3 regions of the Paenibacillus sp. FSL W7-1279 genome follow, and region 3 is predicted to be linked to each of the others. Evidence: riboswitches for the same ligand, from Rfam matches in the RefSeq annotation. Region 3 holds a riboswitch; each other region holds the start of a gene.
What was found. Region 3 has a riboswitch for cyclic di-AMP ahead of MKY82_RS20510 (C40 family peptidase). Riboswitches for the same ligand answer to the same signal wherever they lie in the genome.
Positions count from the first base shown of each region.

Region 1: another riboswitch for cyclic di-AMP. It lies ahead of MKY82_RS18410 (universal stress protein); the one in region 3 lies ahead of MKY82_RS20510 (C40 family peptidase).
Region 2: another riboswitch for cyclic di-AMP. It lies ahead of MKY82_RS00500 (C40 family peptidase); the one in region 3 lies ahead of MKY82_RS20510 (C40 family peptidase).

Region 1 is NZ_CP150215.1:4,151,800-4,162,174, forward strand. It holds gene MKY82_RS18375 (class I SAM-dependent methyltransferase) at 1-697, opposite strand, end outside; gene MKY82_RS18380 (hypothetical protein) at 1,218-1,943, opposite strand; gene MKY82_RS18385 (ABC transporter permease) at 1,930-2,652, opposite strand; gene MKY82_RS18390 (ABC transporter ATP-binding protein) at 2,649-3,503, opposite strand; gene MKY82_RS18395 (TetR/AcrR family transcriptional regulator) at 3,500-4,132, opposite strand; gene MKY82_RS18400 (sodium:proton antiporter) at 4,296-5,540, shown strand; gene MKY82_RS18405 (TrkH family potassium uptake protein) at 5,662-7,026, opposite strand; cyclic di-AMP (ydaO/yuaA leader) riboswitch at 7,202-7,349, shown strand; gene MKY82_RS18410 (universal stress protein) at 7,460-8,143, shown strand; gene MKY82_RS18415 (TrkH family potassium uptake protein) at 8,276-9,571, shown strand; gene MKY82_RS18420 (glycosyltransferase) at 9,652-10,375, opposite strand, start outside.
Region 2 is NZ_CP150215.1:101,759-112,133, forward strand. It holds gene MKY82_RS00485 (cytochrome c) at 48-404, opposite strand; gene MKY82_RS00490 (GNAT family N-acetyltransferase) at 566-1,066, opposite strand; gene MKY82_RS00495 (C40 family peptidase) at 1,206-1,679, opposite strand; gene MKY82_RS00500 (C40 family peptidase) at 2,116-2,589, opposite strand; cyclic di-AMP (ydaO/yuaA leader) riboswitch at 2,593-2,732, opposite strand; gene MKY82_RS00505 (hypothetical protein) at 3,081-3,908, opposite strand; partial or broken gene MKY82_RS00510 (M1 family metallopeptidase) at 3,920-5,911, opposite strand; gene MKY82_RS00515 (YwhD family protein) at 6,059-6,577, shown strand; gene MKY82_RS00520 (copper amine oxidase N-terminal domain-containing protein) at 6,679-7,848, opposite strand; gene MKY82_RS00525 (heavy metal translocating P-type ATPase) at 8,031-10,289, opposite strand; gene MKY82_RS00530 (metalloregulator ArsR/SmtB family transcription factor) at 10,290-10,375, opposite strand, start outside.
Region 3 is NZ_CP150215.1:4,617,572-4,627,946, forward strand. It holds gene MKY82_RS20495 (AraC family transcriptional regulator) at 1-249, shown strand, start outside; gene MKY82_RS20500 (2Fe-2S iron-sulfur cluster-binding protein) at 344-733, opposite strand; gene MKY82_RS20505 (stalk domain-containing protein) at 962-2,236, shown strand; gene MKY82_RS20510 (C40 family peptidase) at 2,461-2,937, opposite strand; cyclic di-AMP (ydaO/yuaA leader) riboswitch at 2,941-3,071, opposite strand; gene MKY82_RS20515 (hypothetical protein) at 3,331-3,858, shown strand; gene MKY82_RS20520 (ROK family protein) at 4,253-5,206, opposite strand; gene MKY82_RS20525 (copper homeostasis protein CutC) at 5,242-5,928, opposite strand; gene MKY82_RS20530 (leucyl aminopeptidase family protein) at 5,958-7,418, opposite strand; gene MKY82_RS20535 (dipeptide ABC transporter ATP-binding protein) at 7,465-8,454, opposite strand; gene MKY82_RS20540 (ABC transporter ATP-binding protein) at 8,451-9,455, opposite strand; gene MKY82_RS20545 (ABC transporter permease subunit) at 9,471-10,331, opposite strand.

The DNA of each region.
Region 1 (10,375 bases), 470 kb from region 3:
TTCTTGTAACTTCCGTCGTTTTCGTTTCCCGTGTTATAAGAGACTCATAGGAATAGCCTTTGAGATACAGCAGATGAAGCAAATATCCGAACTCCAAGTGCTTCGATTGGAAGGGCTGACCGGTGATGAGCGGCCAGATTTCATTCACCAAACTGATTTCCATGGAGCCTGCCGGCATACTGATATAACAATAATCCCGGGCGCATTGTAGAATCTTTTCGACGCTATCCCAATCCAGAATGACCGGACACATCGAGACAAAAACCAGATCAAAGGCATTACTCCAGTCTCTAGCCAGCACGTCAATATCTTCAAAAGGTTCGGGCACAATCTTTACCTGGTCATCGGCGAATTTTGTGATATTTTCCTTCAGCAGTTCGATCAAGGGTAGAGAGGATTCTACAGCAGTAACGCGGGCCCCCCGCTCTGCAAACGGCACCGAGAATACTCCCGAAGCGGCGCCAATGTCCAGCACAGACGCGTTGTTGAATTGAACTCCTTGTCCTTCAATCCAATTCATGATCCGTGTGGTCCGTTTTCTTCCCTCTTCATTAAACGATTGCTCATTGAAAGTCTTCGCCTTGTGATCAAAGGCACGGGTCGGGTCGGTTCCGGCCTTTTTCATCTTGTTCACAACACGTTCGCCATGTTCTTTCCAAGCCTTTTCCCAAATAGCCTCATTAAAAAAATCATTCATAACTTCCATCTCTCTTTCCGTTATAGTTTCTGGTTGCGGTTGTGAAACCCGTCGACGCTTCCAATGATCACCACATCGAAAGTTGGTTGATTCATTGGTTTTTTTCATTAATGGATCTACATTATCCATAATTATGATGCAAAACATGTATCCCTTATTGTTTAGTATACGCTCACTTCCCGAATGTTCCTGAGCCTGCTGTACTTCTGGAGAACAGCATGTCCCCTCCCCTCTTCCTAGCTCTTCTTCTTAAGATCGCTATTATTATGGATGTATAATATCCATGATAAACGAGTCAACTTCAATATGCAATACCATTTATTAGCCATAGTCTGCTTCTGCCTTATGCTGACATTGAACATTTAACAATCTAACTTTCGATGTACCCATCAAAAACGTAACGTTTACTTCGGGGGCTGAATGGTATAACCGATTGTTAGACCATAGCAAAAGCAGCCGATCATTCAGATCGGCTGCTTTATGCTCAGATGTCACATGAACCTATACTTTGGTCGCCCCTTTAAGATTGTCTATTGTTAAACACAGATACCATAAAATATAAGTAGGCGGCATGTAACAGCAATCCGACCGAAAAGAAAACGATTGCCAACATAGGTTCATTCTGCGTGATCAGATAGGGCACTTTTGCAGGCCAATACGTTGGGAGCCAAGCGCCTAACACCTGCCAAGCTCCTGGAACGAAGTTGGCCACCACAGGTCCGGCTATGAACAGCCCTCCTATTTTAGATAAGGCTAATCCTTCTACCTTGTTCGCTGAGAAAGCGGCAAGGAACAACGAGAATATTGGAGCTTCCGATGCCAGCAACAGCAAAACACCCAATTTAGCCCAGTGAATATCCGATAAAGTCGAAAAGGACAGATATAGAATGGATAATACGGTGCATAACAGAAAAGGAAGCGTCACTCTATATAGCAAATAACCTTTACGCATTAGTGGGGTAACCGCATAATATGCAATCACATTCTCGTCGCGTTCATCGAGAATAAGGAGACCGGTGAGCATTCCTGTCAGCATGGGGATCGTAACAATTAATAACGATGCCGCAAAGCCGCGATACGGCTCCAAATGAAACGAATAGTTTACATCGAGCCAATTAACGGCAACCGGGAATCCAAACCTCGATAGAAACAAAAGCAGCAGCGGACCGAACATAGCTGCCATCAGAACGGGATCCTTCCACGCATGCCGTAGATCCATGATCATGAGGGCTTTATATCTCTCCATTAATGCCCCCTCCTTCACCTACGCGCATCAACACATGTCGAGTATAGGATCGCTGCGCCCAGATGTAAGCCGCAAAGTTCCAAATCAACAGAATACATACGGAATATAGAACGCTGCCAATAGATAAGCCGTCACTGGGAGACACAAGTAACCGGAGAGTTCCTTCGGTTGGAAGGACGAGAAACAGGTCTTCATGCCACAATTGAAGAAAACTTAACAATGGAAGGATGAATGGCAGCGCGTAGACCTGCACCATCAGAATAAAACCGTTAATTGTCCGTTGGCGTGCCGCCACGCCAATCGACAGCAAGGTCATGAAGGTTGATGTTAATACAATACCGGCAGAAAAAGCAAGCGGATATTCCGGGAGGCTGCCGGTCGCCATATGAATCACCCAGCCTGCCGCAAGGGATAACACCGACAGGGACGCAGCCTTCGCCAGCAAATATTCCCGAATGTGTACCGGCGCTACAAACAACGGATCGTGGACGCCCTGGTCCCTCTCCAGCAGGACCATACCGCCTGCCATGATAAGCCCAAGGGCTGCGGGATCGCTGAATGTCAACACAATCGCTGTTGTCTCCTGGTAGGCCTCGGGTACGAATCGGAGCAAAATCCAATAACAGGTACAGACAAACATATAAACCCAATAGAATCCGTGGCGCCACTGGAAACGCAGATCGAATACAAATAAGCTTAGGCCCTTCATACAAGCTGCCTCCCGGTTACCTCAATAAAAATTTGTTCGAGCGACGCCTCTTGCGAATGAATGGTATCGAGGGGATAATCCTGTATCAGCTTAAGAAATTGGTTATTCTCACCGATGCCATCCAGAGAAAATACCGCTCCCTTTAATTCGCCATCCCTACTGTATTCGACTCGGACCTCCTTTCTTCCCTTACGAAGTTTCAACTCTCTGGGTGAATCGATTAATTTGATTTCACCGTCGACGATAAAGGCTACCCGATCGCAAAGTTCTTCTGCCGCTTGCATATTATGCGTTGTTATTAGAACCGTCTTGCCGGCAGCCTTTTTAGCAAGTATCAATTCCTTCATTCGGTGGGCATTGACCGGGTCTAATCCGGAAGTAGGTTCATCCAGAAATAGGATTTCTGGATCATGCTGTAACGCCCGACAGAAATTCAACCTCATCTTCATGCCCTTGGATAGCTGGGAAACCTTCATATTTGCGGCATCTGTTAGATCGACTTGTTCCAGCAATTTCATGGGATCCTCCGTCTCCCCCTTGTAAAGGGAACGAAAGAGCTTTAAATTGTCAAGAACCGAAAATTTACTGTAGAAGTTCGGGAATTCAAAAGCTACTCCAATTCGCTCATAATAATCGGGACCAGTATCCCTGATTTCGTTGCCCATGACTTTTATACTTCCTTGATAACCTTTCAGAACACCGATCAGCAGTTTTTGCGTCGTGCTTTTACCAGCGCCGGACGGGCCGAGAAAGCCAAAGATTTCGCCAGGCGGGATGACAAAATCAAGCCCATGCAGGGTGGGCTCTTTTCGATTCGGATACGTGTAATGAAGCCCTCTTACTTCGATCACAACGCTCCATCTCCCTTCAGCGCATTAGACACCGCAAGCATGCCGGCAGATAATAACTCGACTAGCAATTCGATCGTAGATGTAAATTGCTCCTCTCCAATCTCTTTTTGGTGCAGCGTAAGCAGTGCCAAGGATCTGATCATGCCCACGATGGATTCGGGTGCCGTACCAGGTAAAATGCCAGCCTTCTGCCAAGCCGTAATCACAGGCAAGAGCGCGTCTTGATCCTCCGTAAAGTTACGCTCCAGCAAGTCTTTCGGCAATTTCCTGAACAACAACTCCATCTCCCCGCGATCCATCATCTGGCGAAGCATTGGGCTCTCGTCCATCATCCTCAGTGAATATAAGAGAAACCGTTTAATGCTTTCCTTACTGCAAACCTCTTCAGGAGGGAATAAATCAAGAACGGCATTGCGAATTCGCTGCTCCTCCTCCAGAATCAGTTCATAATATAATTCCTCTTTCGATCCGAAAAACATGTAGAACGAGCCTTGGGCAATGCCGGCGGCCTTTGTCAGATCTTCAACACTCGTTTTGCGAAGGCCCGCCGTTTCGAAATGATGGCGTGCCTCCGTCAGCAGTTTTTGGCGTATCCATTCACGTTCTTCATCCGAGAATTTTTTGGGCATGTTGCATATCACATCCTTAATCAGGCCGTTTGTGATCCTGTGAATAATTTTATTTTATATTCATAAAAGTACTCCCTAAATCCCCATATGTCAATATATTTGGTGTTAGGGAGTCTTTAGGTTACAATAAATGGAGATTTAATCCTTTGATGAGGGGTGCCGTATGCATCATTTTAATGAGGTTTTCGTGCAGTTGCTGATTTTGCTTGCGATATCGATGGGTGTTATCTCGATAGCCAAAAAAATGAATCAGCCCTACTCTATTGCACTTGTTATTGTAGGCCTGCTGCTTGGTTTGATCCATGTGCCTGTGTTGGATGAAGCCGAATCGTTTATAACCCAATCGAATGTGTTTCAGGCAATCATTATCTCCCTGTTCCTTCCTATCCTTCTTGGAGATGCAACATTAAAGCTTCCGTTCTCGCATCTTCGTAAACAAGGAAAGCCGGTGATTGCCCTCGCGTTTGGCGGCACCTTGCTCTCTTTCCTTCTTATAGCTCTAGCCATGTATGGGTTTATGGGATTGCCTTTGATTGTTGCATTTACCTTTGCAGCATTGATGAGTGCCACGGACCCGATCAGTGTCATCTCCATCTTCAAATCATTAGGCGTACCGAAGAAAATTGTAACCATCATCGAAGGGGAGTCGCTGTTTAATGACGGAATTGCCGTTGTGTTATTTCAGATCTCCTCTGTTTATTTGCTCACGTACATGGAAATGGGTTGGGCGGGAATAGGCAGCGGTGTATTGCTCTTTTTGAAGTTTAGTATTGGCGGTATCGCTGTTGGAGGCGTGTTAGGATATCTGTTCTCACAGCTCATTCGCTTCTATGATGATTATCCGCTGGAGATAGCTTTCTCTATGCTCCTGTTCTTCGGAAGTTTCTTTATTGCCGAACATTTCCATGTATCTGGCGTCATTGCCGTTGTCGTGGGCGGCTTGATTTTTGGCAGTTACGGAGCGCGCATCGGGATGTCGGATACAACCAAGATGAATATTAATTCGTTCTGGGACGTCATCACGTTAATCGCAAATTCATTGATTTTTTTAATGATCGGTCTAGAAATCAAGCATATTAACTTCGCGGACAAGTGGGCGTTAATCGGAGCAGCCATTCTTATCGTTCTACTCGGAAGAACATTGGCCGTCTACGTAAGCTTGTACTTCCTGAAATCCTTCCCATCTTCATGGAAGGTGGTTTTGAATTGGGGAGGGTTAAAGGGCAGCTTGTCGATCGCTCTCGCCTTAAGCTTGCCCCCAACCTTCGACGGACGCGATGATATACTCGTTCTCACCTTTAGCGTTGTCCTTTTCTCACTTCTCGTTCAGGGGTTAACCATCAAACCTTTGGTTAAGAAGTTTGGATTAGCCAGCCCCGTGAAGGAAAAAGACGGGGCAGATATGTAAGAACCCTCCGTATAAGCAAAACAGAACATAAAACGAGTATAAGGTTCAGCCCCGGAGATCGAATTAAACGACTCCAGCTGAACCTTATTTTTTCGTATCCCGATTTGCAGATCGACCACTCTTAACCAATAAGCACTTTCTCTTCAGGCAACCGGTACTTTTGTTTGACTACTCTTTGCGACAGCGCGAAGGCCAGCGTTAAGGGGCCGAGTCTGCCGATGTACATGGTCAAAATGATGACTCCTTTACCAAAAGGAGACAGCTCAGGCGTCAATCCCATCGATAGGCCAACGGTGCCGAAGGCTGAGGTCACTTCGAACAGAACTTCCATAAAGTCCTTTTGCAAGCTATGCTCGCTTATGGTTAACAAGAATGTAGCGACAATCACAACGCTCACTGAGATCACCATGACGGCTATGGATCGGAGGATAATCGATTGGGGGATGCGTCGATTTAACAACTGCACGTCCTGCTTCCCCTTAATAATACTAATCAATGTGAATAACAGTACGGCAAATGTATTGGTTTTGATCCCGCCTCCCGTGGATCCGGAGGAAGCACCGATAAACATGAGGAAAATCATGAAAAACTGAGAAGTCGTCATCATCGCGGCTATGTCGATGGTATTAAACCCGGCCGTACGAGTCACCACGCCTTGAAAATAAGCCGCCCATACTCGCTCTCCCCAGCTCAAAGAGCCGAACGTACGGGAGTTGAACAACTCAATAATGAAAATTACGATAAACCCGGCTAAACATAGACATGCTGAAGTCGACAAAACGATTCTTGAATGAAGGGACAGCTTATTCCACCTTCTATGCTTCCATAAGTCCAGAACAACAGTAAATCCAAGCCCACCAATGATAAAAAGCAGGGTGATGACGATGTTGACCAGCGGGTCTCCCACATACCGGCTCAAACTGTCTGACCAAAGACTGAAGCCAGCGTTATTAAATGATGAGATGGAGTGGAACACCCCATAATAAATAGCTTGCCCCAAGCCCAGTTCCTCCTCCCAACGAACAATTAACAAGGCTGCTCCGACGAACTCGATAATGAGCGCAATCAGAAAAATACCTAGCGATAGCCTCACTACGCCTTGCGTTGATAATGCGTTAGTGGATTCTTGGAGGAGCAGTCGATTTTTCAGTCCAATTTTCTTTCCAAGCACAACGGCGATCAAAACTCCGAAGGTCATGAAACCAAGACCGCCGACTTGAATCAGGCACATGATCATGATTTGACCAAAAAGGGAAAAGTCGGTTCCTGTATCCACTACGGCCAATCCGGTTACGCACACTGCAGATGTTGAGGTGAACAAAGCGTTTAACCAACCTACACCTTCACCTGATGACGATGATATGGGCAAGGCTAACAAGATCGCGCCGATTACAATCGGTGCGGCGAAACCAAGAAGGATCAGTCGTGAAGATGATAGGTTAAACTGTTTTAATGATTTTAGCGGCTCCGATTTGCCTTTAGCCATCCTATTTTCCCCTTTCAGATACGACAGACCATGAAACCCCGTAGACTTCTTTGCGTAGTATATACCATAGTAAAGCATAATTTTTGCTGCAATCCAATGATATGATGTTGTTGACTGATCGCTAACTGTTTACTTTCAGCATGTTTTAGCATAATATTTATTACGATAAATTTCATACGCATGAATGCTTAATCCTCTATGAGGAACGGGGGAACCAACAAAGCGACTAAGCTTTAGGGGTGAATTCTTTCTGGATAAGAAGGAACGGGAACTCTCAATCCCGAATCCGACAGCTAACCTCGTCAGCGTCTTGGGAAAGAACACTCTTACTACTTTGACTTGTCCATGATCCGTACAGCCAAGGCCTAGAAGCAGATTTTTCTCTGCCTCCAGGCCTTTTTTGTTAAAGCTGTTGTGTTTAGAAAAGAAAGGAATGATTATTCTGCTTAACAATGAAAAGATACTGGTATGCGTGTATTACGGTCCAAACGGAGAACGTCTCATCCGTCGAGGCGGCGAATTAGCCAGACTTCTTCAGTGTCCCCTGTTTGTGTTGAGCGTTATACCCTTGCGTGAAGATGAGTTAGATCAGGCACAAGAAAGGTATATGGCTGAGTGGCAAATGAAATGCGACGAGTATGGGGCAACCTTCATTGTCAAAACGAATGAAGATCGCAAAGCTTCGGAAATCATAGCGGAAACCGCCAAGAATCATCAAATTACCCAGCTAATCATCGGACAATCCGGTCAAACGCGGTGGCAAGAAATTACGCGTGGTTCGTTTGTCAACGAACTCCTTAACCAGATCGGCGAAACGGATTTGCACATTGTAGCGGTTCAAAGGATGGATGATCAAATGGCTGACACCCATGAACGGGGAATTCGAGTCACTGTGTTCAGGGAGGGTTCTCATTATCTGCTTGGCGGTAAGGAATCCGGGGGCGATCCAATAGCCGAGGGTCTATTTTTCAAAGAGTTAAATACCGATTTTGACACCGGCTTGCTGAAAATAAAAACAGACCACGAGATCCAATATTTGAAAATAAGTCACGGAAAAGTGGTAGAGTCGTCTTTTTTCCAAAACAGAAAATTCTTTGATAAACCCGGCGATCAATAAAGAATGAGGGTGGAACTTGTGAGAAGAACATTTATGAATTCAAAAGATCGATATACACAACATTCCGCTCCTGACACAATGGAGTTGTTTATCAACAAGCTTAAAAAAAATATGAGTCCCCCTCAACTCGTCATGCTTGTCTTTTTCACTTTAATAATAATCGGGACCACATTGCTCGCGCTGCCCTACTCTTCCTCCACCGGGAGGTCAATTGGTCTGCTGGATGCTTTATTTACAGCCACCTCAGCAATATGCGTAAACGGGCTCGTTGTCTTGGATACCGGTAGTGTTTTTTCAACTTTTGGACAAGTCATTATCATGATCTTGATTCAAATTGGCGGGCTCGGCTTTATGACCTTTGGCGTTATGGTTGCCATTGTTCTGGGGAAAAGGATTGGCTTGAAGCAACGAATGATTATTCAGCAAACCACGCATTCGACCTCGGCACAAGGTTTGGTTAAATTATCCATGTATATGGTACTCATTGCATTCGCGTTTGAAGCCTTGGCTACGATTGTCCTTACGCTCCGTTGGCAACAGGACGTCGGGTGGGGACAGGCAGCCTACTACGCACTTTTCCATTCCGTTTCGGCATTCAACAATGCCGGATTTGCCCTGTGGTCTGACAGCCTTTCTCCCTTTGTCGGCGATCCGATCGTCAATATTACGATTGTCCTGCTATTTATCATTGGAGGCCTCGGCTATATCGTCATTGTGGATGTATTCCAAAAACGTTCATGGAAGAAGCTTTCGCTTCACTCCAAGGTTGTCCTAGTCGGAACAGGAACGCTGTCCCTGCTCGGTTTTCTATTTATATACTTTTTAGAGAGCTGGAATCCGTCAACCTTTGGCCAATTGAGCGAAAGCGAACAAGTGCTGGCTGCTTTTTTCCAAGGCATAACGCCTCGAAGCTCGGGGTTTAACACGATAGATATCGGTAGCATGCTGGCGGCTTCTCAGTTTTTCATTATTATTCTGATGTTCATCGGTGCTGCTTCCGGAGGAACAGGCGGCGGTATTAAGATCAATACCCTTGTTGTACTCATCCTAGCTACGATCCAAACCTTTCGCGGGGGCGGTCAAATCCATGCCTTCAAACGCAAAATAGCAGGAGAAACCGTCATGCGCGCCCTGGCGGTTGTCATGAGTTCTTTGGTGGTCGTGCTGGGCGTTTCCCTGTTGCTGACCATCTCCGAAGGTATGCTCGAAGAACACTTCTTGGAAGTGTTGTTTGAAGCGACATCAGCATTTAGCACCACCGGTTTGTCGATGGGATTGACAAGTGAATTGTCCCCCGTAGGGAAAGTCATTGTAACGATAACGATGTTTGCCGGTCGTCTGGGGCCCTTAACGCTGGCTTACGCATTGGCTCAGAAAAAACGCACATCCAAAATTGGTTATGCGGAAGATCATATCTTGATTGGCTAACTCAGGGTTCCCAATCAAGAATTTTCTTGTCCAATAACACCTTAACTTTTGGACACATATCCCTTGTTAAAGGAATTCTCTCAAAAGTGATGGTGTAGCCGTCTCTCAATAAATTCTACAGTTCGATCAACACCTCTCTCCTCTGAAATTTTATCTGACAGTGCCATTACATTGGCTGTCAATGTTGAATGACTGGTTAGCTCCGCTATTCGCTCAGCCAAACTGGCTACTGACATTGATTTTTCAGGAATCGGCTTTGTCGATACACCTAGCTCATACATACGCTTGGCCCAGAAGGGTTGATCCGCATTGAACGGGGATATGGTCATCGGCTTACCTGCTCTCAAAACGGCCGCTGTCGTCCCTGCTCCACCATGATGAATAACGCCTGCAGCTCGCGGAAACAGCCATGCATGCGGTGCTTCCTGTATACACAGGATGTTCTCGGCCCCATTACCGGATACTTGCATTCCACTCCAGCCAACCAGAATGATGCCGCGTTGCCCCGTTTGTCGTAAAGCCTGCATAGTCATCTCGAGCACATGATCCGGATGCTTTAGAGGCATGCTGCTATAACTGATAACGATTAGCGGGGATCCTGACGCGATAAAAGACTCCAACTCCCTTGGTGGGTCCCAATCGGTATCTTCCAGAAACCAAACCCCCTCCATACAGACGCGATCCTTCCATTTCGGATCAAATGGAATAATCGAAGGACTGCAACCGTAAAGCACCGGAATATCGCGTCCATTTACGTGCAGATCATCGGAGAATAGACTTCGTGGAGGTAAATGTAACGTATCT
Region 2 (10,375 bases), 3.0 Mb from region 3:
CACCGGGAACAACTCCAGGTGCAAGCGTGTTTTGCGTATAAGCTGATTTATTTTTTCTCAGCAAGGTACAGCGCGATGTTTGCGATTTCTTCAGGTTTAAGTTGGTCTTTAAAGGAAGGCATTCCCTTACGACCTTTGGTTACAACGTTGAAGATCGCGTCCGCATCCATGTGTCCGCCTACTTGATTCAAAGCCGGCCCTGCGCCGCCTTGAAGTTGGTCGCCGTGACAGCTAATGCAGCTTGCTTTCAGTGTGGCTTCCGCTGCGGCTGCATCGAGAGTCACTTCCGGCATGGTCGGCTTCTCTTCCTGAGCTACCTGTTCCTTACCTGGGAGCGTAAACATCAGCGCGATAGCCAACGCACATGCGACGAAGAACAATCCGCTCATGATCCATTTTTGCATCGTCATATCGTCCCTTCTATGTATACTGCACTTTTGCACTTGTCTCCATTATAAACCAACATCCATAGACAGCATAGCCAGTTGTGACAAAAAAAGCAACTATACGGCGTAGCTTCATAAAAAGTACACAAAATTGTGCTTTTTCATATAGACAAAGATTACTATTCCTCATTTGTAGGGGGCTCATACACCATACAGTGGAAAAGGGCATTGCCCGTTGGCGTAAGCCGCTCATACGTATCGGTGATGTGAAAGCCTGCCCTTTGATAAGCGCGGATTGCTCGCTCATTCCAGGTCATTACCTCAAGGTCAATTTCGTCGGCAGGCCGCCTCCGTCTGGCTTCCCGGACAATCGTCTGCATAAATCGTTTACCCATTCCACGCCCGCACCAATCAGGCCGCATGCCAAGTCCAATTCGTGTCACCTCATGCATCGGAAACAGCTGGGCAAATCCCCAGAGGGCCTCCCGCTCATCCAGAACCGAGATGTACTGTCTTCGGCGAATGTCCGGATCGCCAAACTCCACCTCAAGCCCTTTCATCTGCTCCCAGGGAAGAAAGCCATAGATATTATAGGGGGGAGGGTAGGCCCAGGCGCATATTTCTTCGGCGTGCTCTTCACGCATGACCACGGTGTGAAATGTAATCGGTGTGGCATCCATTTGCGAAGTCCTCCTATCGTCTGCATAAATAATAACCATATTACGAGCATCCAGGTTGCATCAAAAAAGCCCGCCAAAGAGAGGTAAGGGCTCCTTTAACGGGCAAGCATTATGTATAGGGAAGATTAGCCTCTATAGCTTAGGATGATTCACCGACCGACTCTTCATACTTATCATCGCTCATGATACGCTTTGCACCCACGTATCGCTGATCGTAGTAATCCTCTGCCAGGCGGTTGATAACCACGCCGCGGTTGGAGGAAGCATGGGCGAATTTGCCATCGCCGACATAAATGCCGACGTGGGAGATGCCCTGGCCCGATGTGTTGAAGAACACCAAATCGCCAGCGCGCAGCTCCTTACGGGACACGCTTGTCCCCATGTCGAATTGAGAGCCGGATTGATGCGGGAGCTTCAGACCGAGTTTAGCATAAACATACATGGTGAAGCCGGAACAGTCAAAACCGCTCGTGGTTGTACCACCGTAGCTGTATCTTGTACCTAGAACCTTATCGATTTCCTGATCCAGCGCATGATCAGCAAAGACGCTGCCAACGCCCAAAGTGAACAACAGCGTGATACTTAGGGCTGCTGTCGATAATGTTTTCTTCAGCATGGAAAGCTCCTTTTCGATGCCGCGAGGCATAGCAATCTATATATTAAAGCACTTACATTAATGACAAAGTTGTTACTGCGTCCATTCTATCAGACAGCAAGCGAGATTGGCAATTATTTCTTGGTGAATTTCGCTATTTTTCAATAGCATTAGCTGTCGAAGCACCAAGGAAAATCAATATTTTTCCAAAATGGGTGTTTAATGAAGGGAGAGAAGGGTATATAAAGGATAGATGATGTGAAGACATGGCGAAGTGAAGTGAAATTGTATAATAAATTTTATTTTTTTTCGAAAAGCGGGAACTTTTTTGCTGTCCTGAACGTTATAAAGGTATACACACAAATCAACAAAAGAAAAAAGCCGCTGGATGAGATCGGCACAATCTCATAAACCCAGGGCTTTCTTGTAAGAGTAAATCAATTAAGTTCCAACATTAATTGTAGCTCACAGCTACAGATTTGTACGTATTCTGACTCATAATTCTCTTAGCGCCTACATATCGGTTAGCGTAATAGCTCTGGCTCAGCGGACTGATAATGACACCGCGCGAAGATGAAGAATGAGCGAATTTGCCGCTCCCGACATAAATACCCACATGAGATACACCTCTACCGGATGTGTTGAAGAACACGAGATCGCCAGCTTTCAGGTTGCTCTTGGATACGGCCGTACCTACTTTGTATTGAGCTGCAGACGTGCGGGGCAGGCTAAGACCAAGCTTCTTGTAAACATAGCTGGTGAATCCGGAGCAGTCAAATCCATTCGTTGTAGTTCCACCTGTTTTGTAAGAAACACCAATGGCTGGTTTGATTGCAGTATTTAATTTGGAATCGGCGAAAGCGCTTCCGGTCCCTAATGTGAGTGCGAGTGCGAGGCCTAGAGAAACAGCCGTTAACTTCTTTTTCAAAACAAAAGCTCCTTCCATTGCCTGCGAGGTTAGCTTAAGGGTTCGGTTGAAGGTCCCCTATGATCCCTCTCTTGCGAGATCAATTCACCCAAAACGGATCCCCCGCTTCCCATATCGTTATGGGAATTCGGCTCCTTGAAATGTTGATGAACCCATTCATTGACGTTTGACGTTCCAACATAGTTAGCGAATTACAACGTTCCTACATAAAAGTTACAGTAAAGATGACAAAGTTGTTACTAACATATTCGTTATTTTAGCAGAGTATTAACAATTTGGCAAACGAGGAAACATTATTTTTAAACAAAAAAACCTGTCCCCATCTTGAGGGAACAGGTTTTTTTGTAATTTGGCGTTCAGAAATTTGTAATATAGAGGATAAATGAACTCTTATTCTCTGTAAAATCTAGCGCGGGATAGAAACGTGTCGCTTCTGATTACAGCTTATTCACGAGCGTGTTTCATTATTATAGGGTGACGAATTGTAACCATTAAGGATGCTGTGAGGAGGAATCTCTCCACAAATGATATTGAGCGGACATTGCCCAAATTTGGAAAAGTCCATTCAGGAAATAAGAGGCCTGCTGAATAATTAAGCCGATCAACCCGGCCCAGAAGAGCGAGGCCGAGCTCAGGAGCAGCAGAATGACACAGGCGGATCCGCCGATGGTGATGGATAACAGCATTGCTGTGCCCAAGCGGCGGAAGAGCGCATGGATAGAGCTGATCATGCTGGAATCGCCGGTACGGCCAAATTGCATATAGAGCAATAACAGGCGGATCAGATAGGCGTACAAGAACCAGCCAGCTGCATAGGGCAGTGCATGAAGCAGCAGTACAGGCTCCTGAATTCCATTCAGCAGAATCGGGAGGATTTTGGGCAGAATCCAGTAACCGGGTGCGAAGGTGAGAATAAGCTCAACCAGATAGAATAGCGTTACGGGTTTCCACAGTTTCCGCATGCCAGTGAAGAAGAATAAACCGCGCTCGCCCTTGGCTTCCTGGTGAAGGTTGTAGAAGATGCCGGCCCGAATGAGCGGGGTGAGGAACATCCGGATCAAGAGCAAACCGGCCAAAAGCCATCCGTAAGTGTGTACTGTGCTGCTCAAGGACAGGCTCATCTCGCCCTCGTAGAAGAATAAAAGACGGCTGAGCTCGTTAGGGGCGGAATCCGGATATCGCATCAGAAGGGGGACGACTGCCGATTTTACGAGTCGGTACAGGCAATATCCCCACAGCAAACGGTATAAGAAGAGCAGAATCGAGACGTATAGCTGGTCTTTAACACTGATCCACCCTTGGCCTGCGTAACTTTTCATGTGCTCCCCCCTCACCATGACAGGCTGCCGAACAGCGTCTCCACAAGCTTGGTAATACTGAGATTCCAGCGTGTAACCACCGTCGGATCCATTCCTGCCTTCATATAGTTATTAATGTGTTTATTCTCCAGGACGATGGAGTACTTCGGATCAACCATGGCCCAGGCGAGCGGAGAGCTGTATTCCAGGGTGTAAGCCACTTTGCCGTCTTTGCCGCTCCAGGTTCGTTCCACCGTTTTGCCGTCCTCAAAGGCGAACACGATCGGCACATCGGTGATATCCCCGTCCTTGCTCGTAATCTGGACCGTGGACTCATACCGAGGATTTTCAGCCGTGCCTTTATTTTTGGTTTTGATCACGTCGATGGCGACATCCGCCATCTGGCTTCCATATACATATTGGTCAAAATACGACTGCCAGGACGTTTTGCTTACTTGCTCGACGACTTTCTGAAAGTCAGATGTGGTTGGATGCTTGAACCGGTATTTCTGGGCATAGGTATGCATAATCTTGCCCATCATCTGTGGACCGACCTGCCGTTCGATGCCTTGCAGCACCAGCTTGCCCCTCGTATATACATTCAGTGCGTAGTTTTCGTGAGAGCTGTATTTCCAGGATTCCATCTTCAGCGGTGCAGGGGAAGTAATGGATGCTCCCTGAGCCGCCGTATTGGAGGTAATACCGTATTCTTTTTCCATCACTCGTTCTTCTGCATAGGTTGCAAAGGCCTCGTCCAGCCACGCTTCCTCAAATTCGTTACTTGCAATCATTCCGTAAAAATATTGATGGGCGATCTCATGAATAACGGTCCGCTCCAGTTCATATCCCGGCGAATCGTTCTTGGCACCGAAGGCTGTGACCAGCGTCGGGTATTCCATGCCGCCTGCACCGTTGCCCGATTCAGGCGGAACGACGATGGACAACGTGGAGTACGGATAGGTTCCGTACCATTTTCCAAACGAAGCGAGTGCCGACTTGGCGGCATCAAAGTAACGCTCCTATAAGTCTTTATGGGCTGGATCGAGATACAGCTTGATGCGGACGCCAGGTACGCCTGGTGCGGAGAATGCTTCTTCTGCCGTGACAAAGTTTGGCGATGCCGACCAGGCAAAATCATGTACGTCATCCGCGTAAAACTGATAAATTTTTTCCCCGTTTGATTTTTGGGCAGGCTTGGTAGGGAATCCGGTCGCGGCGACAATGTAATTTTCGGGCACTCGAATGCGAACGCTGTAAATGCCGAAGTTGGAATAGAATTCGGAGTTGCCGTGGTATTGATGAAGATTCCAGCCTTCCTCTGCTCTTCCGCGAAGACCGGCCGGTTCATAGACCGAAATTTTCGGAAACCATTGGCCAGCCATGATAAAATTCTCGGTGGTTCCCATGCGGGCAAATATTTTGGGAAGCTCGACCTCGAACTCCAAATGAATGGTAACACTCTCCCCGCTCTTGATGGGTTTAGGCAACCTTAGCTTGGCAAGGCTGTGATCCTTGATGTTGCCGTCGTCAGGTTGAACAAATTGAAGGCGATGGGTCAGGGCCAGTCCTTCGGTTGTTTTCACGCTGGTAATGGTCATGGAGCCGTATCCGTCATCTGGCATGGGATCGGAACGAAGCCTGCCGCCCGATTCCTTCATAAAAGTCGTGTCATTGGAAGCAAAAGCATTGGGATACAGATGAAAGTACAGCTCGTTTACGCTTTTTTTGCCTGGATGAGTCCAAGTGAGTGTCTGTTTGCCCTTAAGCTTGTTCTCCTCAGGCTCGTACCGAACATCCATATGATATTCCACCAGCCGGTCGCTTAAGGCCGGAGCGGGAATATTAGGCTGCACCTTAGGCGGTGAGAGCGGGGCCTTCTCCACGGCAGAGGCGGAGGGCTTGCCCGCATTTGGGGCAAGAGCAGACGCTGAGGACCCTGGATTCAGAAATATCGGCATCGATCCTGCAAGCAAACCTAGGGCAAGCAGGGATGATAGAAAGACTTTGGCACGTGGTGGGACCATATCGAACAACCTCCCGTTGACAAGCATCTAGTGCATGTATATGTTTGCTTTTGGGGGATTATTAGTTAAAATAAAATTATTGGGACATGGTTATCAATTTAGCAGCTGATACGTAAGCATCGGCTCTGATATAGGAGGTCGGCAGCAGTGGAGAATGAAGAGCAGAAGCAGGGTGCGAAGAAACCGATTGCTTTGAATATTATTAATAGCAAGAGTAAGCATAAAGGGTTTGGATCAGGCTCCATCGATCTGAACAGTCTGTCACCCGTCATTATCGATAATGGCGAGGCCCGAGTGGATATTGGGGCCATGCATGCCAAGAGTAAGGTGGAGAAGGGTATCCGTTTCAGCATGAACCGGGATGAAGTGCCCAATGGACGACAGGTATGGATCGTGTGGGTGGCTGTAGATCGTACGGCGGAAGGACAGCATTATGCAGGCATGACCGCCTGTGAAATGTGGATCGACCAGGAGGCCCGTCGCGGCTGGAAGATCCTCGCCGATCATGTGAATAAAATGGATGCGGCGATGAAGCGCAAGATCATTCTGGATGGTCTTGGCGACGTCGAGAAGAAGGCACTGCGCGAGCTGCTGATTTCGCGTAACGAGGAATGGTGGAATGCATCGCCAGAGGAATTCAGGGAAGCACTTCAGACAGCGGAATGATACAATAAATTAAAGAAGCCTTTCCAAAAAGGACGAACATGAAGAAGACCGGTTGGATTCGTAAATGAATCCGGCCGGTCTTCTACTTATTTGCATATCGATTAGAATGGAAGGGGGTAGGTCAGCTTTTCTTTTTGATCGAGAAACGGATTGTTGTATTGGAACGTCAGCTTGCCGCCGGCATATCCGAGATACGTAAGGCCGTCACCAATGAAGCCCACCTCATTCGGCGGCATTTCCTCTATGACCTTGATGGTTTCCTCGTCCAGAAGCTCAGGATAGATAAGCTCGGCTGTCTTGCCAGTCGGATGGACGATATACAGGGTCGCCTTCGTGTATGGTCGGACGAGCAGGAAGTCCTGTTCAATCGCTTCTACGATAAAACTATCCTTTACTCCCGTGAGCGCGGCCAGGTCATAAGTTTTGACCGTTTTGCCCATCGGATGAACCAGCTCAAGCGTACTGCCGTTCATCATGGCAATATTGCCTTTGTAGCTGAGTTGGTCCGGATGGTAGTTGATCCCGGCAAAATTGGAATGATTGGTTTTGGATAGCTTCAGGATTTTCTTGTCCTGTATGAGCACCCGGTATCTTCCCTCATGAATATGAGGTTCACCGTAATAATTGGACAAGTCGACCACGTAGGTATTGCTATTGATGCGATGTGCGCTTAAGCTGACTTGATCGATCTCCTCAACCGGGATTATACCAACTTGGGCTGGCGTGGATCCGGCTTTACCCATCGAGAGCATACCATTCTCGCGATTTACCCAGAACAGCATATTGGCCTTGGAAGCATAGGCATATTTTGACCAAGCATCAAAGGTCGTTCTAAGCCCGGATTTGCTGTCATATTTCAGAGGGATGCCGAAAGCTTTGGTAATCAGACTGGCTGGAACATAAGTCACGCCTTTCTTCACGACCGGAGCCGCCTCAAGCTTGAGAGGGGTCCCCTTGGCATTGACTGCGCGCGACTGTCCGATGATAATGCGAACAGACTGTGTCGGGCTGTTAATATACAGCTCTTTTTTTCCCGGGATCGTCAACTGCAGCTGCAGTTGTTCGGAAACTTCCTTCAACGGAATGAATACGACGCCTTTATTCGTATAAGGTTTATGTTTCACGTCCAGCGTGCTCCAGTTTGCCTTGCTCTGTGATGTGGAGGCTGCTGCCGCATGGGCAGGAATCGTTATGAGCGATGAGGACGTAAGCAATAAAGACATGGCTATGGATGCGGTACCTGCTAATTTGATGAGTTGCACGGATTTCATATCAGTTCCTCCTTATGTTTTACACTCCCGCCTATATAAACGACTAAATAATGGGAAATGTTTCACCCTATCGCAAAATCATGTAAAAATTGATATATGCTTATGGCGTAAGATCAGAGCTAGTGGCCAAATGACGAACTAAAAAACCGGAGCTGCCCTGAAGGGGCGAAGCTCCGGTTATATTAATATCCTGATTTCAGCTCCTGATCCTTGCCAAGCAGGATGGTGAGACCAAGCAAGGTAACGATAATGGTGGCGCCCATATCCGATATGATTGCAATCCACAGGGTCAGCCAACCCGGGATCGTTAGCAGCAAAGCAATGGCCTTCAGCGACAAGGAAAGCCCGATATTCCACTTGATAATCTGATTGACCCGTCTTGCGGTTTTGATGGCCCCCGGCAGCTTGCCAAGGTGATCCTGCATCAATACAACGTCGGCGGTTTCTATGGCACTGTCAGTCCCTTTTCCCATCGCGATACCCAGATCGGCAGCGGCCAATGCAGGGGCGTCGTTAATACCATCGCCAACCATGCCGGTTTTTTTGCGGGAAGAAAGCTCCTTGATTTTGGCAACCTTCTGTTCCGGCAGGAGGCTTGCGAATACCCGAGCTACACCGGATTGTTTCGCGATGGCCTGTGCGGACTGCTCATGGTCGCCTGTCAGCATGACCGTATCCGTGATACCGGCCTCGTGAAGCTTGCGGACGACGGTTGCCGTCTCCGGTCTGATCTCGTCGGCAAGGCCGAACTGGCCTAATACGCGATCCTCGCTTACAGCAGCAACAATCGTATAACCTTGGGCCTTCATGCGCCGAATGTCATCCTCCACGGCACGGATATGATCTTGCTGGCCGTTCACATGCTTCAGCACTTCCTCGCTTCCGACCCAGAACAATTTCCCTCCAACTTCAGCCCGAATGCCTTCGCCTGGCAGTACCGTTATCTGTTGAGGTTCATTGAACATGCACTGCGGATTCTTGATCTCCAGATGTTTCATGACGGCTTTAGCCAACGGATGGAGTGACGATTGCTCCAGTGCGCCTACAACGGCATAAAATTTGGTTTCATCATATACCGTCTCTGCATAGACGGCAGGCTCGCCTTTGGTCAAGGTTCCCGTCTTGTCAAAAGCGATGGCTTCCAGCCGGCCAAGCTGCTCCAGGTGGACCCCGCCTTTGATCAGAATACCGTTGCGTGCTGCGCGGGTCATCCCGCTGACCAATGCAATCGGAGAGGAAAGCACAAGCGAACAAGGGCATCCGACAATGAGGATGGACAGCCCCTGATAGATCCAGGTCATCCAGGGCTGATTCAGCAGCAGCGGAGGAATCAGCGTAACCGCCAGTGCGATGATCATAATAGCGGGAGTATAGTACTTAGCAAATTTATCGATGAAGAGCTCTGTCGGTGTCTTGCTGTCCTGTGCCTCCTGTACAAGATGCATGATCTTGGCCAGGGAGGAATCCTCATAGGCCTTCGATATGGCGATATAGAGCACACCGTCGGTGCTGACGCTGCCGCCAAACACAGCATCGCCCTCCCGTTTCGTAACAGGTACCGATTCCCCGGTAATGGCGGCTTCGTTCACCGCCCCGGTTCCTTGGGCTATGGCTCCATCGGAAGGGATCTTCTCCCCGGGTCTCACCCGGACAACGTCCCCGGGAGTGAGACTCTCGATCGGCACGCGCTGGGTTTGACCGTCTTTCCATAGTTCCGCTTCTTTGGGCGCTGCGGCCAGCAGCGCTTCCATCGATTGCCGGGCCCGATTCATGCCGTAGCCTTCCAGCAGCTCGTTAAGACCAAACAGAATGGCAACCAATGTGGCTTCTCTCCACTCCCCGATGATGACGGCACCCACGAGCGCAACGGTCATCAGGGTATCCATATTGAATTTAAAGCGGGTCAGATTACGCAGTCCGCGCAAAAATGTCGTATATCCGCTCAAAATCATAGCGCCTGCATATAATGCGATCACAACCGGTTCGGCGACTTTTCCTTCCAATAGAAAGGTGAAGAGATAGAAAACAGCGGAGATGGACAGCAGCCACTTCATACTCCCTATGCCGCCATGACTATGTTCATGAGCATGATCATGGCCATGTTCGTGATCATGTCCTTGTGCCGATCCGTGAGCATGCGATGAATGGATAGGCTGCACTTCAGCACTGGCGGCCGATAAGGCTGTCTGCGGAGCATAAACGATGCGCGCACCGTCACTTTTCAGAATGGTTTCTACTCGGCTTAGATTGACATGGGGAGAGAGGGTCAGCTTCCCGCTGTTGTAACTCAGTCGGGCATTGTTCCCATGATCCAGCTTCTGAATCTCCTCCTGCATTTCACGTGTACAGTTAGGGCAGGAGAGCCCTTGTACCCGGTATTCAATAAGTTCGCCGCTTGTCTCCGGAGAGGATTGGGAATGTTGATGGTTGTCCTTACTCATCTACATCTTCTCCTTTTGGTGCTCCAGCGTCATGTGAAGCAATGTCCGGATGTGGTCATCTTTGAGCGAGTAGTATACATTCTTTC
Region 3 (10,375 bases):
ATGTATGTTAGTCAGCATTATTTATCCCATCTGTTCAAAAAAGAAGTCGGCGATTCCCCCTTCAATTACTTGATATCCCGCCGAATTGAAGAGGCCAAGCGCCTGCTGGCGGATTCCGAAATGCCGGTACATGAGGTTGCTTCCCAAGTCGGTTACGGCAATGATAAGTACTTCTCGATGTTATTCAAAAAAATTACCGGTCAAACACCGAGCTCGTTCCGGGAACAGAGCAAAATGGGGATTGAGTAAAGGATTGCAGTATTATCTTTCCAGCAAAGCAGGCAGCCGTTGTGGTACGGCTGCCTGCTTTTTAAATATGAACGGCAATCTGCCTTCAATGTCTTCAAAAGTATGGGGCATGCTTGATTTTGATGGGACCGACCGCTTCGATCTTGCTCTGGCATCCCAGTCGATAGCCTTCTTCGATTTCTTCTGGATCGAGGCGCCGCTCTTCGGCCAAATTGGGCTCGGACAAATACTCGATTCCCTCCACCACCATGCAGCGGCAGCGCGCACAAGTTCCTCTTTTGCAAAAAGAGTTCCAGTCCACCTCATTCCGCTCGGCCAGATCAAGCACCGTCATGCCAAGAACAGGCGCCACGCTGCGGCGAACCTCGCGGCCTGCAAGCTCAATGATCGGATCCGGTACGGCTTCCATTATCTCTTCTGCTGGAGGGATCGAGGCTTTGTCTCCGCTATCCCCGCCCTTTTTCTTCTTCCAGAATTTAAACACCCGTATTATCCCCCTATGCATGTCATCATCAGGTTATGTATCAAATCCTTCATTTATTATACTGGAAAGTTTAAAAAATCAATATGCTTACTCATATCTATTCTATGACATTGACATCATGGAATTGGAACTCTATGAAAATTTTGCTATACTAGCGTATGCTAGACCCAATTCCATATTCTATGAAATCATTCTATTATTTTAATGGATCGGAGGAAATACATAAGCATGCTGCACAAACAAATAGGAAAAACAGCTGTTGCTGCCGTTCTTGCCTTATCCCTGCTCGGCACCACCTCCCATGTTAGCCAGGTACATGCAGAGCCTGCCATATCGGTAAAGCTGGATGACGTTACGCTAACCTTCGATGCGGCTCCGCGGGTTGACAAAGGGGTCACCTACGTTCCATTCCGGACGGTTGGAGAAGCACTGGGCATTCAAATCACATGGAATAGCAAGACGCAAACCGTGAAGGCCATTGGCAGCGTGAAAGGCCAATCGACTGAAGTATTACTTCAAGTGGGGAGCACGAACGCAACCGTCAATGGAAAAAAAGTGAAGCTTGCAGCTCCGCCGGTGGAGCGGGAAGGCCGTGTGCTGATCACGCTCAGCTCGTTCAGCAGCCAATTCGGCGTTGATGTCGGCTGGAACCAGGCGACTCGTACAGTCTCCCTCGTATCGCCACAGCGCGACATGCATTTGAGAGCTTTCTATGCATTACAATCTTTCCAAGAACGGGATCTTGTGGGATCCATGAATTCAGTTGCCTTTGGCTGGAGCCGCATCGATCGCGAGGGTCAGTTCACGCTTCAAGGGGATGAGTACCGCCTCCCCGCTGCGGCTGGCGACGTTACGCCGCAATCGATTGTAGCAGATGCTGCAAATCAGAATATTAAACCATATCTCATGGTTTATGCCTTGGATGGGAACGGCGAGTTAACCAAGGTCCTAAGCGATAGCAACCTGCGCCAAAAGTCTATTGAAGGCATCACATCCGCGGTAGCGGAGAACGGATTCGGCGGTGTTGTGCTTGACTTTGAAGGGCTCGGATTTAAACTGGATGCCGTGAAGCAGCAGAAGCTGCTCAATGATTACGTCAAGCAATTGAAAGCCGCATTGCCGAATGACGTTGCCCTGTCTTTAGCCGTGCCGCCATTGAACAGCGCCTATAAAGGTTATGATTACAAGACACTGGCCTCTATCGCTGATGACCTGATTGTTATGGCCTATCAGTACAATCCGGTTGGAACCAAATCTCAGGTTCCCGAACCGAACAGTCTGGTGGACCAAGCGATCCAGCTGGCACTCCAAGCAGGCGTCCCGAAGCAGAAGCTCCTGCTTGGCATCAGTTTAAGCAGCGAAACCTCCACTTCCGTGGACGATAAACTCGGCTTGGCCAAACGTTATGACCTGAAGGGAGCCGCCTTCTGGCGTCTGGGCTTGTTCCGTCTCTATAATAATGGAATGGAAGCTGCCGTGAATGCCTCTGTTGTTAAGGAGTAACCGAACACCCCCTTGTGGGATGATAGACTTATAGTAACAAAAACGTCTATCGACGTACTTTCACAGATGACAGACAGTTAGTAGAAGTTTTTCTTGCGATATCAGGAAGTCACAAGCTTCGAAGTTTATACTCTCTCATATCTAAAAAAAGAAAGCCTGACAAGGTCATCCCTTTGTCAGGCTTTCTGATTATGTATCGTACTCTAAATGGCTGCGTAATCCAACTAGCTTGCGCTTCCTACCAGCTTTGCATAGTTTTCTTGACTCAAAACACGACGTGCCGTGACATAACGCGGCTCGTAATAGGAATCGCTAAGCTTGCTGATTCTGACTCCCTTGCTGCTGGAAGCATGTGCAAATTGTCCGTCACCAATGTAAACGCCTGCATGAGAAATTCCGCTACCGCTCGTATTGAAGAATACCAAATCTCCAACCCGCAGATCTTGGCGATCCACATGTTCACCGGCTTGAGCCTGGCTTTGGGAAGTGCGCGGAAGATCAATGTCGAAATTTCTAAACATGTACAGTATAAATCCGGAGCAATCAAACCCGCTGGTAGTCGTTCCGCCCCATTTGTATGGAGTTCCTACCAATTGCTTCACTTGATACTGAAAATTCGGTTGTTGATCAGCAAATGCTGAAACGGCACCAGAAGAAAAAATAATTGCAGACCCTAGCAAAGTGATGACAAACTTCTTCAAAATATGTTCTCTCCTTCGATGCCTACGGAGTTAGCTAAGGGTTCGGTTGAAGGTTCCCTATACTCTCTATACAAGAGTAATTCACCCAAGACGGTTCCCCCGTTTTCACAAACGAAATTCGGCAAAATTCATTAACGTTTTGTAACCTTCTCTTAATATAGTATACAAGCAAGGATGCTGTCAATGATATCCTAAAAATCTATCGTTTTATGTTTGGAGCTGTCGTAAAGATGAAGAATTTCGGCAGGAGATTGGTTAACCGTCTCACTCAGTCATGACAATTATGTAACTCTGTTCTCCTTTCCGCGCTGCTTTTTTAATTAATCTAGCAACTATTTACAAATCTATGCGTTTACATATCAGAAATGAAATTAAAGAGGTGATCCATCACTTATGAGTCAAATAACGATGGCAGAAGCACTAGCTGTTCGGGCAGCAATTAACCGTCTCATCAATCAGTTGATGTCGGAACGCTTGAACAACAGCAGCACGATTATTGAAAAAGGGGAGACGGCGGAATACCCTACGCGCAGCGTAGATGCCATTACGGAAGAAATCGAAGCGGCCGCGGCGGATTATAGGAAGCTGGATTTGCTGATGGCAATCTCCAATACCACGCAGACTATTCCCTGGAACGGCTCCGACATTACGATCATGGAAGCGATCGAGCTGGCCAAACAAATACGCAGCGATATCGGACAGCTTGCCCATCTCGGTTCCCGCAAGAAGCTGGAGCGCCAGAGCAGCCGTGGCAGCGGAGACGGTGCCATAACGCTGTTCAACGTCGCCTTATATGATCCAGAGGCTTATCAGGCGCTAGCCCGCAAGAAGGAACGCGAGGTAACCAAGCTCTCTTCGCTGATTGAGCATGCCAATCATACGTCTTTGATTACGTTTGACGCATCCAAGTACATGGAATAGCGACAGCCGCCGGCTCCAAGCCTGCAGGTCACCCCACGTGCGGGTTTGGAGCCGGCGGTTTCCGCCGGCGGGCGGGAAAGTGCGAGCAACCGTTTATTGTTTGTCGGATACAAACAAACCTAACCAGAAACCAAAAAAATCGACTCCAGCGCAAACGGATGACGGTTTACGGTTCACGCCTATCACTTGTTACTTGTTACGGACTTATGACGCAAATAAATGATCGCTCCGTTTCCCGCTCTCTCTATGAATAATTGGAAAGCCGCCCTTCTGAGGGCGGCTTTTGTTGATTTCTCTTTAGCTAGGTAACTGGATACTACGTCGTCATTCCGAGCGCTCTTTCTGGTATCTATTTATCATTGATCCTATTCGTATCATTCTCTTCAGGCCTATGCTACTGGAACAAAGCCGCAGCTCCAACCAGACCAACATCGTCCCGAAGTCCTGCAGGAACGATCTCGTACGTCCCTAAATAGGACGGCATGACCAGCTTATCCGTCATTTCCCGCAGCTGCGGGAACAACAGCTCACCTGCTCTGCTCACACCCCCGCCAATGACGATGCGATCGGGGTTAAAGCTGTGAATGACGTTAACCAGTCCAAGCGCCATGTAATAGATGGCACGATCAATGACCTCCATTGCAACGGGGTCTTGAAGACGTTTGGCCTCGAATACATGCTTGGCGTTCACTCCCGCATCAGCTGCCGCCAGTTCTGATATGACACTTGGCTGGGTAAGCATTCGCTGGGATGCTGCGAGTCCGATGGCTGTTCCAGAAGCAAATACCTCCCAACAGCCGTGGCTGCCGCAATTGCACTGCGGACCGCTGGGATCAATGATATGGTGTCCCAGTTCCCCAGCAAAGGAACTGCTGCCCAGGAACAGCTTCCCATCCAGCACGATGCCTGAGCCGATACCGGTGCTCAGCGTCACGTACACCATGTTCGTCGCCCCTCTTCCGGCACCTCTTACATACTCTCCCCATGCGGCTGCATTAGCATCATTCAGCACCTGAACCTCCGTATGCAGCTCACGTTCCATCCATGCTTTGAGGGGAACATTCGTCCATTGCGGCAGATTCGTCCCATGGATGACAATGCCCTCCCGGCTGTTAACCGTTCCCGGCGAAGCCATGCCAACCCCTCGGAGCGATTGGCCGCCCGAGACGCTGCGAATCATATTCGTAATTCTCGTAACCACTTCTTCGGCCGTACGCGCGCCTGCCGTCTCCATTTGCTCCCGGTTCAGCAGCTGTCCTTCGGAATCAAAGAGCGCTGCCGCGATCTTCGTACCCCCAAGGTCAACGCCAACCACAAATTCTTGCTGTTTATTCAATACGGTTTGCAATTTTTGTTCACCTGTTTCCGATAGGTTTGCTACTTCTAATGATGTAAGCTGTCAGCCAATGATCGCAGCTCAACCGGATCAATGGGCTTCAGCCCTGATCGGCCATACCGGACAGCGGAGCCGAAATGCACCTCGCTCACGCCGGTCTGGTCGATAAAATCATGTATGATTTCCCACTTCAGGCCATTGCCTGCCAATATTTTAAGCTCGCTTCCTGCCGTATGTTCTACCAGCTCCCGAATTCTCGGGATGGCTTGCGGTGCAGGCTGCGGCCCGCCAGACGTTAAGACGCGGGTAACCGACCGGTATTTCTGCAATGTACGAAGCCCTTCGAACTGATCCTCCAATTCATCAAAAGCCCGGTGGAACGTGACCTGCATATCCCCTGTCCATTCCAGCATTTTGACTAAGGAGACCTCGTCAATCTTTCCTTCCGGAGTCAGCATGCCGATTACTACGCCAGCTGCGCCTGCCTTGCGGATCGCCTTCACCTCCGCAATCATGGTAGCTATATCATGTTCGTTGTACACAAAGGATCTGCTATGAGGTCTGACCATGACATGAACAGGAATCTGAACGGCTTTCACAACCTCTTCTACAAGCCCGATTCCCGGCGTAAGCCCGCCTTCGGTGATCGCCGTGATCAATTCCAGGCGGTCCGCGCCATTCTGCTCTGCTGTGATGGCATCATCCACGCATGTTGCGATTATTTCAAGCAGCATCATCGTCACTCCTTATTGAAGTTGATTCTTTATGCATGGGAAAACTGCTTCTCCACATAATCCGCGAGCAATCTAGCGCCATATCCAGTAGCCCCCGCTGCAGAATGAGGAAAATCCCGTTTATACTGGACCGTGCCCGCCATATCGATGTGAACCCATTCCATGGAATCCGCCACAAAATGACGGATAAACAGCGCAGCCGTTATAGCGCCAGCCAAAGTGGACGTACCGACATTTTTCAGATCGGCATAATCGCTTCTAAGCTCTGATTCGTACTCGTCCATCAGCGGCATAGGCCATACGCGCTCACCGTTACGCTCACCGAGCTCAACCAAATCGGCCGTAATCTGTGGGTCGCCCCAGATACCCGCAATCTCCAAGCCCAATGCCGCTCCGACATTACCGGTGAGGGTTGCGATATCAATCACTTTATCTGCGCCAAGATTCGCTGCATGCAGCAGCGCATCGGCAATGATCAATCTGCCCTCCCCATCCGTATTGGCGATCTGAACGCTTAATCCATTCGGATAATGAACGACGGAAGATGGTAGCATCGCATCCGGTCCCGATAAATTATCCGCAACGGCGATCAGCGCCGTTACGCGTACCGGAGCTTTTTGCGATACCAGAATATCCATGGCACCCACGACCGCTGCAGCGCCTCCCATATCCATACGAGCATCGCTGATGTCCCGGCCGATTTTAACGTTCATGCCGCCCATATCAAAGGTTACGCCTTTGCCGATGAGTACAATATGAGGGCTCTCCTTATCGGAACCCACCCCATTATAGGCAATCTCAATCATGGCAGGCTCATATTTGCTGCCGGCTCCCACGGCGATCAGACCGTTCATCTGCCGATCATGGAGCTCTTCTCCGCGATACACATGTAGCTGAACGGGTGCCTTCTTGAAACGGTCCTTAACAACCGCTACGAACGCTTCCGGATTTAACGTTTCCGGAGACTCATTCACCAGGTCTCGGGTGAACTGCGTCCCTTCGATCCGGATTTTTGCCGTCTGTATAATGGCTTCCAGATCTTCACGGGAAAGCCCCTCCCAGTCTTCTAGTCGAAGATGAAGAGACAGGGATTGCAGATTGGCCGTGACCCCGCGATGCTTATTGAATTGATATAGTCCATACATCCAGCCTTCAACCCACGCCTGAAGTTCTTCCTCTATCGAAATCCGGGAAGATGCCCCGACGCCGCGGACTGAGGGGCGAATCAGCGCTGCGCTTGTTTTATTCTCCTTGAGCAATGCTCTCGCGGCTGATGCGCCTGTTCTGCGCACTTGCTCCAACGTCAGGTTTGAACGCTGCCCCATGCCGACAACGAGATCATCCGCTTCTTGATCGGAGCGGCCATAGAACCACGTCAGCGTCATGCGCTGCTTTCGAGATTCCGTTAAACGAAAATGAGACTCCGCCCCCTCATAAACCACATAAATCGAAGTATCTGCCAGGTGAGCTTCATCTATTGTGATGTTCATCGAGCCTTCCCTCCTCTATAAGAGAATCATCGCTGTTAAGCGTTTGTTAAGCGTTTTTCATGATTTCTTCGTCATATAAATGGCATGCCACCTGATGGCCCGGCTCAACCTCACGATATACCGGCGTAATCTGTTTGCACACTTCCATGCAGGAAGGACAGCGTGTATGGAAGCGGCAGCCTGTCGGAGGATTCACCGGACTAGGCAGATCACCCTTCAGAATGATCCGTTCCTTCTTCTGCTTCGGATCCGGAACGGGTACCGAGGATAGCAGCGCTTGAGTGTAAGGATGCAGCGGGCGATCATACAGCGTATCTTTGTCGGCGGTCTCCACGAGCGCTCCCAAATACATGACGCCGATCCGGTCGCTGATATGCTCAACCACGCTGAGATCATGGGAGATGAACAGATAAGTCAGGCCGTATTCCTCTTGAAGATCCTGCAGCAGGTTCAGCACCTGCGATTGGATGGAAACATCCAGCGCGGACACAGGCTCGTCGGCAACAATTAGATTTGGACGCACGGACAGCGCTCTGGCAATGCCGATCCGCTGCCGCTGACCGCCGCTGAACTCATGAGCAAAGCGTTCGGCATGAAAGCTGTTCAATCCGACCGTTTCCAGAAGCTCGCAGGCCAGTTTGTCCCGCTCTTTGGTGCTCAGCTTGGTATGAATCAGCAAGGGCTCCGCGACCAGCTCTTTGACCTTCATCCTTGGATTAAGAGAGGCGTATGGATCCTGAAATACCATCTGCATGTCTTTGCGCAGCGGGCGCATCTGATTCTCGTTGTATCCGCTAATATCCGTTCCGTTAAACAGCACCTCGCCGCTATTCGGCGTCAGCAGTCGGGTCACCAGGCGGCCTGTCGTCGATTTGCCGCAGCCGCTTTCGCCTACCAGACTGAAGGTCTCGCCCTTATGGATCGCGAAGGAGATTCCATCCACGGCACGAAGCTGCTTGGATGTGCCGAAGAATCCTTTTTTCACCGTGAATGATTTCTGCAAATTCTTTACTTCTAATAGAGGTGTTTCTTTCATGCGGTTTCTCCTCCCTTCGTGTGACCTTCCTGTGTCAGCCAGCAGCGGCTCTTACGATTTTCTTCATGTGCGACAGGGAGAAGCTCCGGCTCCTGGGAGAGGCACTGCTCCATTACGAACGGGCATCGCGGAGCAAACTTGCAGCCTTTCGGCATGTTCCGCAGATCCGGCACATTCCCTGGAATGGATTCCAAACGGCGTACCTTTTGTCTAAGCTTGGGCACTGAATGAATGAGCCCTTTGGTGTATGGATGCTGAGGATTCTCGAACAGTTCTTCAACCGTTGCCTCTTCCACGACTCTGCCTGCATACATGACAACCACCCGGTCGCACATTTCGGCCACGACGCCAAGGTCATGGGTAATGAGCAGCATGCCCATTTCCTGCTCGGTCTTGAGTCGGTTCATCAGATCCAGGATCTGAGCTTGAATCGTGACGTCAAGAGCCGTGGTCGGCTCATCGGCAATCAACAGCTTCGGATTGCAGGACATCGCCATCGCAATCATGACCCGCTGCCGCATGCCGCCGGACAATTGGTGTGGATAGTCATCCACGACCTCGTCCGCCCGCGGAATGCCGACAAGTTTGAGCGAGTCGATGGCATGCTGCCGCGCTTTCTTGCGGCTATAACCCAGGTGCAGCATGATGGATTCCTCCAGCTGTTTCCCGATACGAAGGACGGGATTCAGGGATGTCATTGGTTCCTGGAAGATCATGGCAAGCTCGTTACCCCGATAGCGGCGCATTTCTTTTTCCGACATTTGTACGAGATCCTTGCCCTCAAAACTTACCGAGCCCCCGGATATTCGGCCGGGCGTATCCTTAAGAAGTCTCATGATGGACAGGGAGGTCACGCTTTTGCCGCATCCGGATTCACCCACGAGTCCAAGTACTTCGCCTTTATTGATGTGAAAATCGACCCCTGCTACGGCAAGCACCGATGAGCCATCGCGTTTGAATTCGGTTTTGAGACCCTTTACTTCAAGCAATGTTTGCGTCACGATCTATCCCCCCTATTAGTTTTTGGTCTTCGGATCAAGGGCATCATTCAGTCCGTCACCGATCAGATTGAATGCAAGCACAGTCAGGAATATCAGAAGTCCCGGGTAGTACACGATATGCGGTGCAATGCTTAAGTAATCGCGTCCCATACTGAGCATAGCGCCCCAGTCCGGTTCTGTCGGTTTGGCCCCGAGTCCGAGGAAGCTTAACGAAGAAGCTGCCAGAATGGCGCCGCCGATTCGCATCGACACGTTGACGATGATGCTGGGAACCGTCTCGGGAAAAATATGCTTCCATATAATCCGGTTATGCTTGGCCCCCATCGATCTTGCCGCCTCTACATATAAAGACTCCTTCGCGGAGAGTGTTACACTTCGGATGATTCTGGCAAACGACGGTGTGCCAAAGACCGCCACCGCGATCACCACATTCGATAATCCCGGCCCCAAAATCGCTACGATTCCAATGGCAAGCAGCAGGTCAGGAAAGGAGAACATGACGTCACTGCCCCGCATAATGAGACGGTCGATCCAGCCGCCATAGTAGCCGCTGATCAAGCCGAGAATCGTACCGAGAACTGCGGATATAAATACCGCGCTTAAGCTGACCGCCATGGTTAACCGTGTTCCGTCAATCAAGCGGCTCAGGATATCGCGGCCATACTCATCCGTACCCGCCCAGTGGGCAGCCGACGGGCCTTGCATCATTGCATCGTAGTTGGGCTCATTCGGAGGATACGGAACGATATGCGGACCGATCACCGCGAGCACAAGGAGTAACAAGATAAATCCGCTTGATATTACGGCAAGCTTTTGCTTCATGAATTTAGATGTAAACGCTCTGAATTTGCCAGTTGCCTGGCTCTTTGCAAGCATATCCTCCGGCGCGGAGGAATGGACCGTCACTGTTGAATTGTTGC